3 regions of the Anaeromusa burkinensis DSM 3853 genome follow, and region 1 is predicted to be linked to each of the others. Evidence: riboswitches for the same ligand, from Rfam matches in the RefSeq annotation. Region 1 holds a riboswitch; each other region holds the start of a gene.

Region 1 (3,275 bases):
TTATTTTATTTTATGTAAAATTTATCTGCGAAACGACGCCCTTTTGCTGTTGCAAAAGGGTTTTCTTTATGGACTCAAATGAAAAGGAGGAAGAGAAAAACAGTAAAGAGGATTAAGAAAATAGTAAAAGGAGGAAAGAATTTTAATGAAAAAAGCGGTACTTATGGCCATAACGGGCCTTGTATTTTCTGCTTCCTCAGCGGCATTTGCTGCGGAGGCGGAGACTGGGGTTAAATTCAGCGGCGACGTGACGGTAAAATATGAGAAAGATACGAAGGCCGGAGAAGCAAATACTTCTGGTACCATGAGCTCGTTACGCTTAACAGGAGAAGCCGCGCTGGGGAGCGGCTGGTCTGTATTCACTCGCTTGGGAGCGCAATATGCTACGAATCCGACCTTGGCGGACTACAATACAGATAGTGCGGTATATGGAAATAAAAAAACGGTAATGACCCTTGATCAGTTTGGAGTGATAAAACAAGCAGGAGAGTTGGCATTTAAACTTGGGCGTCAAGATTTGACTATTGGCGCGATGTCGCTTCTTTACAGCCGCTCAGAGTCCAATATTGGGAAACGGGCTTTTGTAGACGGGGTGACTGTAAATGGGGCAGCAGCGGGATTGGATATCAACGCAGCCTTTGTGCAAGAAGATAATGCCGGAGATGAAGACAACCGGATTTATGCGATTCGGACTGGCTTTCATCCCAACAAGCAGTTGCAGTGGGGGATGACGTTAGGTCGATATCAAGATCGAGTCAATGGAAATACGAACCATTGGGCGCTGGATGGAAATTATCAGCAAGGCAAGCATACCTGGACGGCAGAATATACGCAGTCCAATCGCAGCGAAGACAATCGCGCCTATGCGGTAACTTGGAATTATGGCTTTGATGATAAAACATCAATGTATATTACTGCGTTTAAAGTAGAAACGAATGGCGATATGGGAAAACAAAGCGATTTTGATAACAACAACAAGGGTTTTTATTATGGCGTTAAACATCAATTAAACAAAGATAATTCACTGGAATTGGTCTATAAAGATCAAAAGGAAGTGGATAGCGGTTTGAAAAACACAAAGCTAGAAGCCGCTTTTACTCATAGTATTTAAAAAAGAAAAGCAAAACAGAAAAGCTTCGAGTGATTTTATAGTCTGAGCGAGAAGTAGTAAGAAATAATTTTGCGCTATTCCTAAATTTCCGAAAAAGCAAAAGCCAACTTGGTTGACTTTTGTTAGAGCCTTTGCTAAAGTTAACAATAACAACTGAATATGTATGGAACAGGTGCCCGCAAGGGCTTAATAGGGAAGTTCGGTGCAATACCGGCGCGGTCCCGCCACTGTAATGGGGAGCAAATCCAAGAAATGCCACTGGGGCGAAAGCCTTGGGAAGGTTTGGGCGAGCGACGATCCAGAGCCAGGAGAACTGCCTGTTTGACAATCACCGCTATACCTACGACGGATGGGGATGGAGATTCAGGCAACAAGGCTGTTTGCTATGTAATCCCAACGCGTAGGCGTTGGGATTTTATTGTTACAGCTAAAGGTATGAAAAAGAATAAGGAGTGGAATTGAATGAATAAGTGGATGAAAAAAGGACTGTTCGCCATGTGCGCCGTATGTTTGCTTTCGGTTGGTATTGGAGGAGGGGCTTCAGCCGCGCAAACGAAAAAAGCCATTGTAGTTACCAGTTTCGGCACTACGTTTCCAGATGCTCGCAAGGCTTGCATTGAAACTGCGGAAAATGATATTCGGGCGGCTTTTCCAGATTACGAAGTGCGCCGCGCCTTTACGGCTCGGAAAGTAATTGCAAAGATGGCGGCGGAAGAAAAAATTCAAGTGGATACATTGGAGCAAGCCTTGGCAAAGTTGAAGGCGGAAGGCTATCAAGAAGTGGTCATTCAGCCATTGCATCTGACTCCGGGCGAGGAATATGAAAAGAAGATTCTGAATGCATATCGTCAGGCTTGGGCTGATAATTCCTTTGCAAGCATTGCAGTAGGACGGCCAGTTTTGATGTTTGACGGACAGCAAGGCATGCCAGATGATTTCAAGGCTTTGGCCGCAGCGGTTGAAAAACAAATGCCTAAATTAGGAAACGGGGAAGCGGTTCTCTTCATGGGCCATGGTTCGCCGCATCAGCCGAATCCGGCCTATGCAAAAATGCAGAGCATTTTGCAAGAGAGAGGCAATAAAGCTTATATGGGAGTAGTGGAAGAAACTGACCATCCTAACTTTGAGGATGCGTTGGCGGAACTGAAAAAGAACCAAATTCAGAAGGTGACCTTGATGCCGTTTATGCTGGTGGCTGGCGATCATGCAAATAATGATATGGCTGGCAGTGAGCCGGATTCTTGGAAAAACCGTCTGCAAAAAGAAGGTTTCCAAGTAGAAACGGTTCTGAAAGGGCTAGGAGAAAATGCGGCGTATCGTTCTATTTATGTGAATCATGTTCGTGATGCAATTCGAGGCTTGTATCAGCCGCAACACTAATGTCAGATAGAGTGTTAAGAAAACTCAATAAAGAAGCGGAACAGGTGCCCGTAAGGGCTTAATAGGGAAGTCCGGTGCAATACCGGCGCGGTCCCGCCACTGTAATGGGGAGCGAATTCAAGAAATGCCACTGGGGCGAAAGCCTTGGGAAGGTTTGAATGAGCAAAGATCCAGAGCCAGGAGAACTGCCTGTTTGACAATCACCATTTGACCTACGAACGATGGGGAGGGGATTTGGCAGGCGTGCTTTAGCAAAGTAAGCATTGTTTGGCAATTCAGACTATCCCGTCTATTGTAGACGGGGTAGTCTATTTTTATTGGCGCTAGCGCCTGGCTGGCAGAAAGGTTGGATTTATATGGAGCAAACTCGCCTGCTTTCTGCAGGAGGTGTTTTGCAGATTAAGGAAGATTTGCTGATTTGCCGTTTTTCACAGCGACGCATTGCTTTAAGTACCTCTCCGTACAACGGCGGGATTCGCGAGGTATCGGCAATATTTAATCATCGCTTGACTTTTTATGTTGAAAGTGAGGCGGCACTGCCTGGCGGCGGCTTAGAAGGATACTTAGCAGCTATTGCTATGAGGGAAGGTTTAGAAAAAGATGAAACAAGCGGTCTTTTAACGACAGCCCATATGGAATTCATGTCCTACCAACGACGTTTTTATGAAGGAATTACAGTGGAAGCCATTGTGACGGCTGGGGTGAAGCATAATGCCGCCCGAGCCGGGGATGATGCGCTTTACTGGGAACATCATGGAAAATACGTTCCTATTTCAGGAACTAT
Region 2 (3,275 bases), on a different contig from region 1:
TCGACCGCTTTTATCATCACAATTCATGCAGCGACGAAAGCCTTCATCAAAAGAGCGAACGTAATTGCAAAAACAGGCAAAATGGCTGGGCTTAGTAATAGGGCGGCCTTCGGGATCCACAATAACTGCCGCCAGACCCGTGGCTTCTGCAAACTTATCTTGGATCTCTTGCAAAATACTAGTGTCAACAATTTCACTTAACGTAAACCGGCTGACTTGCATATTCATTTCCCTCCATCCTTTTACGACGCATCCGGCAGATTTTGGTCTTGTCAAAGTTTTCGCATAAATGAATACTATTAGTTATACAGATGCGTTTTTCCTGCGTCAGGATTTCGGGATATGAAAGTTTTGTCATAAACCGCCAGTTTCTTTGGCAATATTTTACAAGGCAGCTCGTTGTTCTTTTTCCGTCGCTGCAGGAATGAAATCGGTAATCCGCGCCATATTGTGCATCGTGTAAAGCATGGTCTTCAATAAAAACACCATCAATACCGCCCCAGTTCCTTCTCCTAAAGCCATATTGGCTTTCAACACCACTTCTTCCGCCGGAATATTCCCCAACAGCAGGGAATACGCCATGCCCGGCTCTCGAGACAAATGCGAAGGAATGGCATGCTTTTCCACGCTCGTATCCAATCGTGAAGCGCAGATATAGGCAACCGCCGTAATAAAACCGTCAATAACAAATGGCGTCTTGAGTCGCGCACATTCCAACATAGCGGCGCAAATAGCCACCATATCAAAACCGCCTACGCAGCGCAGAACATCCTTGGCGGTATGAAACTTTTCTTTATGTAGCTCCACGCCTTTAGCAACCACTTGGCATTTGTTTTTGATCAATTCGCTGGTCTGCAGTCCGGCGCCGCCGCCGACGATAAACTCCGGTAAAATACCTGTTAAGCCGTGGAGTACTGCTGATGAGGTAGTCGTATTGCCAATTCCCATCTCTCCTAAAGAAATTAAATTGTAGCCTTTCGCCACTAGTTGACGGACCTGTTCTTGTCCGGCTTCCCAAGCAACAGTAAATTCCGTCTCTGTCATGGCTTCGTCTTTGAGAAAGCTGCGACTGCCCATGGCCGCTTTACGAGAAATTCCGGTAAAAGGTCTTGTAGAATTGACGCCAACATCAATAACCCGATAAGGTATGCCGCACTGCTGGCAAAAACAGCTGATCGTTGCCCGACCATCTACCATATTCTGCACCTGCAAATACGTAATCTCTTCCGGATCCTTAGCCACGCCCTCAGCAATGACGCCATTATCCGCTGCAAACACTAAATGAAAGGGCTTAAGCTCTGTTTTCACTTCACCCCAGGACAGCACCATCTTTTTTAGGTATTTTTCCAACAAGCCCAGGCTATGACGAGGTTTAGCCGCCCCGTCAATCCACTCATTCACATCCTGTTCCAAACTCATAAAAACCCCTCCTTCAACACGTTCAGCCTGCAACTGCCGTACCAGCGGGGATGAGGGATATAAAAACAACCCAGCCACAAAGGCTAGGTATCTTTTCTTAAGTGTACCTATCCTTCTGGCATTCCCCTTGGCGCGAGGGTGCATGACAGCCAAAACAGGCAGGTATCCTGGCTAACGGTTTCTCAAGCTTCCTGCACCTTCCCGGTTTCCCAGTGGCATACGCAAGAGCTCTCCCCGAATACAGTGGCGCGACCGCATCGTTTACAGGCCAAACAGCCTGTCCGAACTTCCCTATTCTCCTTCGGCTTTTTCAACGCTTCCGAAGGCACCTGTTTGGTGGCATCCTTTTTCAGTTGTCTTGAAAATTCTTTTCTCTGATAAGCAAATTAAATCCTGCCTCAGGGAAGCGGCTCGACAAGATAATGGGCAAGGTAGTCAAAATACTCCTATTTTTTACACATCCATCGCCATCGCCTGGCCATGCTCCACCGCCACGCCCCAAAGCTGCTGCAATGGTTTGCCTTGCAACAAACATAGCAAGACGCGAATGGTTCCGCCATGAGCTACCACTGCTATTGCATCCTCTTCTTGATGCGCTTCACGAAGCGCCTGCAACGCCGGCCACGCTCGTTTTGCCAGATCGCTAAACCCTTCGCCTTCCGGCGCGCAGCCTATCTCAGGATGATCGTACATCAGACTCAATTCGTTGGCCCATTTCTCCATAATCTGCTCATACCGCAAACCTTCCCATAGTCCAAAGTGAAGCTCTCGCAGTTCCGGCTTCTGCTGCACCTGCAGCCTGTGCGGCTGCGCTATTGTCTCCGCCGTTTCTACAGCCCGTTTCAAATCGCTGGCATAGACCGCCGCCAGCGGCTCCTTTGCTAATAAGGCCGCTGTTTCCTGCGCCTGCCTCCGCCCGTTTTCATTCAACGGTATATCGCTATGCCCCTGATACCGTTTGGTCCGGTTCCACTCGGTTTCACCATGCCGCACAAACCAAATCTTCATATTTTCACCTCTAACACTTTAACTAATAACATTTCATCATTGCTGGAAATTCTCTGTCAAAGCTCACCGCCAGAAGACAAATACCGCGAGCGCTCCCAATTGAGATAATTCAATGATCGCTCCATATACATCGCCTGTCAGACCTCCAAGAATACCAGCCGCATAGGAAGCTACCGCCCAAGCGATCAATGAAGCAGCTAGCCCCGCCCCCATTGCGAACAATCCCAACGGGGCCAGCAAAATGAGTGTCAGCAATAAGCTCGCCCAAACGGTCAGCCCCCCGGCATACTGCCCAAAGCCCTGCCCCAATCCTTGCGGACGAGCATAGGGATAATGCACAAGGGGCGCTACTACAGCCCACCGTCCGGCTATAGGCATCACCAACGAAGCCATAGGCAGCCATTGCAATGGAATATCCAGGTAGAACGAGTACTTCACAAGCATTAACAACGCAAAAGACATCGCCCCGTATGCTCCTACCCGACTGTCTTTCATAATCTCCAACATTCGTTCCCGAGAACGCCCGGAAAAAATCCCGTCCATCGTATCCATAAACCCGTCGCAATGCAGCCCGCCGGTCAGCATAATCTCGAGCACAATCAGCAACGCCGTTGCCGCATGCATCGGCAAAGATTCTCCAAAAGCCTGCACCATACCCCAGGCGCAGCCGCCCAGAACCGCGCCAATGACGCCTCCCGCCCAAGGAAAAAAGCGCACGCTCCTTCCTAATGCTTCTAGAGACCAATCCACTTCTTTCACCAACTGAAATCGCGTTAAAAATTGCAACGCTCGTATAAAATCTGCTATATAACCTGCTTTCAAGCAACACGCCTCCCACGTAATGAACC
Region 3 (3,275 bases), on a different contig from region 1:
GTCCGACCGGAGCGATACTGCAGCGCTTCATCCTCGACTTCCCTGCCGTGAAAGCTAAGCAGGCTTGCCTCCTGCCAAGGTTCCGCCACTCTGGCAAAAGCCAGTTGCACCGAGCTGATCCCCGGAATAACCTGCAAGCGCTTTCTGGGAAATCGACGCCGCAAAGCAGGCAGCAAGCTATAAAAGCCAGGATCTCCCGATACCATGACCACCACTTCCCCTTGGCGGCTTTCTTCTTCAATATAATTCAATAGCCCTTCAATATCGGCATCAACCACCCGCTGCTTCGCTCCCGGCGGCGCCAGCGTAAGGAGCGCTCGCCTACCGCCCACAAGCGTCTTAGCCTTAGCAATAGCCTCCCAGGCGACCGGCAGCATATACTCGCGGCTTCCTGGACCAATTCCCACTACAAGGATCTGATGTTCCATCCCATCGCGTCTCCTATCTTCTTTGCATCCTCATCCATACCCAAAAGCTCTCCTTGCAGCGTCACAATCACTGTGCCCACCTCCAGATCGCCAAACACATGACGCCGCGCCCGCTCGCTGGCTTTCGCCGCCAGCAGCGGATACAGCGTCTCTCCCAGTCCAGCAGCTGCAATATGAGGCATAGCGCCTTCTGTTGTCGTCGCGTCCAAAATATCCTTAATCGTCTCCTGAGAAGCTCCCAATAAAGCCGCATAAGCTGCCAGCGTCTCCATTCGTCCGTCCGCCATGCGGTTATGCGTATGAAAAATACCAGCAGCCACTTTAGCCAATTTCCCCAGGTGACCGAAAAGCAACACTTTCTTTAACCCGAATTCCGATGCTTTTGTAAGCATGAATCCTACAAAATTACTCATCTGTACGACACTCTCTTCAGGCAGCCCGTATTTTAAGATCGCCGCATCCTGTCCAATCCTTCCTGGCACCAGCACCACGCTGTCAAATCCCTGAGCCTGAGCCACGCGCAGTTGCGGCGCCAGCGAGTTTTTAAAGGCTTCTTCCGACATAGGCTCGACAACGCCGGTAGTTCCAATAATGGAAAGCCCCCCGCAAATGCCCAGAGACGGATTCAACGTTCGTTTCGCCAGCTCCTCGCCGCCGGGAATGGACAGTGTGACTTCCGCTCTCAGGCCTTCCGGCAGCAGTTCCTCCAATACCAACGCCAGCATGCGCCGCGGTCCCGGGTTAATGGCCGGTTCTCCCGGATCCATAGCTAGGCCTGGCTTGGTTACCGTTCCTACCCCTGTTCCAGCAAATAAAGTCCATCCCTCTCCCGGTTGCAAGACTACCTCCGCCACAAGAAGCGCGCCGTGGGTAATATCAGGATCGTCTCCAGCATCCTTGCGCACAACGGCCCGTCCGCCTTGCTCTATGGCCGACGTTTCCTCCACTGGAACCTGCAGCCACTTTCCTTGAGGCGTCTGTACATTCACTTGCGCCGGCATTTCTCCTCGCCAGGCCAAAAGAGCCGCTTTTAAAGCTGCTGCAGCACATGTACCTGTAGTCCTGCCGCTTCGCATGCGTTTTTGCAACAAGAAAACCCCCTTGCACAGGGGGTTTTGCAGCATCCTAATTGATTTTCCCAAAACCAAAAACAATGAGCTCACCCACCTGCCTATCTTCCGTAGGTCATAACGGCGTGTGTTAGAACAGGCAGGTCTCCTGACTCCGGTTCTTCGCTTCTCTTCGCCTTCCCGGTTTCCCAGTGGCCGCGTATACACGCTCAGAAAAGAAACTCCCCGTTACAGTGGCGGGACCGCGTTGGCATTGCACCAAACTTCCCTATTAAGCATAAGCGCACCTATTCCCAAATCCGTATGTTCTTTTACCGCTAAAAAAATATATTTATAATTAATTCCCTGTTTCGCAAAAAAATCCTGCCTCTTTCTTTATAATACACAGGATTTTTTTGCGCTCTTGCAGGATAGGAATTCTAAATTTTCCTTTATAAAGAGTTATTTTTCCTAACATGTCAGGCTTTTTTTAAAATCTTGTAAGATTTTTCTTACACGACCAGCAGGATTTTTCGTATTTATTGCGAAACATGTCATAGTAGTTTATTTATTTTATTTATTTTATGAGGGAGTGACACAATGAAACGAGTATGCGAAAACTGGAAAGAACATTTTCCAGCAGGCAAAGTGGGCCAAGAACATTTTGCCGAATTTGAAACCCGCGCTAAAAATGTAGGCACCGAAATGTTTCACGTCAAAACAGTCGCCGAGGCCCAAGAAATCATCGCCAAGCTGGCTGCTGACGTAAATGCTAAAAAAGTCGTTGCCATTCCTAGCGCCTATGTAGACGCTTCTGGCGCCTTGGAAAAACTGCAACAGCAGAATGTCACTGTGTACACAGAAGCTGCCGACATTGCCGAGCACGTAGAAACCGCTGACCTTGGCATTTCCACGGTAGAATTCGCTATTGCCGAAAGCGGCAGCGTCTGTTACGACGGCTATGCTTACGAAAGCCGCGTCGTTACCATGCTCCCTCCTTTGCATGTAGTATTTTTACCTGCCAGCCATGTAGTGCCTGGTATTTCGGAAGCTTTTGAAATCCTCTCTAAAGTATTCCATCACGGCTTCACCGGCTTCATCACCGGCCCCAGCCGTACATCGGATATTGAACGCGTCTTGACCATCGGCGTCCATGGCCCCAGCCGCTTTGTCGTCATCGCAGTAGATGAAATGCCCGGAGGTGCAAACTAATGGAATCAACACAAGATCGTAACCTGCGCAAAGAGATTGAAGAAAAACTTAATGACGAAGTACTGCGCGGCGCCTTGGGCCGTTTTGCCGAAGCGTATCCGACCGCCCGCGCGAAAGCGTATGAAAACGTAGAGGATTTAGACTCCCTACGTGAAAGCTTCCGTCAAATGAAAATCAACACCGTAGCCAATTTGGAAGCCATTACCGACAAATTTGAAGCCGAAGCCACTAAGCGCGGCGTCAAAGTTTATCGGGCCAAAGACGGCGACGACCTGAAAAAATATCTGATCGATCTGTGTCAGAAAAAAGGCGTCAAGCGCATCGCCAAGTCCAAATCCATGGCTACTGAAGAAATTCATCTGAACCATGCCCTGGAAGAAGCGGGCCTGCATGTCAAGGAAACCGACCTTGGCGAATGGATCATCGGCATTGCCGGACACCGTCCTTCGCACATGGTTATGCCTGCGATTCATTTAAGCCGCCAACAATGCGCTGAGTATTTCAGCCAAGAGCTGCACAAGGAAATTCCTGTTGATATCCCTTACATGGTACAGGAAGCTCGGCAAAATCTGCGTCAAGAATTCGT

The links. A riboswitch is a leader RNA that binds a small molecule or an ion and turns the genes downstream of it on or off. The one in region 1 is predicted to bind cobalamin.
Region 2: another riboswitch for cobalamin. It lies ahead of C508_RS0104125 (nicotinate-nucleotide--dimethylbenzimidazole phosphoribosyltransferase); the one in region 1 lies ahead of C508_RS0106825 (sirohydrochlorin cobaltochelatase).
Region 3: another riboswitch for cobalamin. It lies ahead of cbiD (cobalt-precorrin-5B (C(1))-methyltransferase CbiD); the one in region 1 lies ahead of C508_RS0106825 (sirohydrochlorin cobaltochelatase).

Annotation. Positions count from the first base shown of each region.
Region 1 is NZ_KB894588.1:120,186-123,460, reverse strand. Features, by position in the region: gene C508_RS0106835 (hypothetical protein) at 146-1,111, shown strand; cobalamin riboswitch at 1,265-1,446, shown strand; gene C508_RS0106825 (sirohydrochlorin cobaltochelatase) at 1,574-2,491, shown strand; cobalamin riboswitch at 2,517-2,698, shown strand; gene C508_RS18025 (adenosylcobinamide amidohydrolase) at 2,848-3,275, shown strand, end outside.
Region 2 is NZ_KB894585.1:108,601-111,875, reverse strand. Features, by position in the region: gene C508_RS0104130 (sensor histidine kinase) at 1-228, opposite strand, end outside; gene C508_RS0104125 (nicotinate-nucleotide--dimethylbenzimidazole phosphoribosyltransferase) at 385-1,419, opposite strand; cobalamin riboswitch at 1,560-1,767, opposite strand; gene cobC (alpha-ribazole phosphatase) at 1,873-2,427, opposite strand; gene cobS (adenosylcobinamide-GDP ribazoletransferase) at 2,491-3,249, opposite strand.
Region 3 is NZ_KB894593.1:77,834-81,108, reverse strand. Features, by position in the region: gene cbiE (precorrin-6y C5,15-methyltransferase (decarboxylating) subunit CbiE) at 1-428, opposite strand, end outside; gene cbiD (cobalt-precorrin-5B (C(1))-methyltransferase CbiD) at 407-1,516, opposite strand; cobalamin riboswitch at 1,620-1,804, opposite strand; gene C508_RS0110115 (LutC/YkgG family protein) at 2,078-2,689, shown strand; gene ldhH (L-lactate dehydrogenase (quinone) large subunit LdhH) at 2,689-3,275, shown strand, end outside.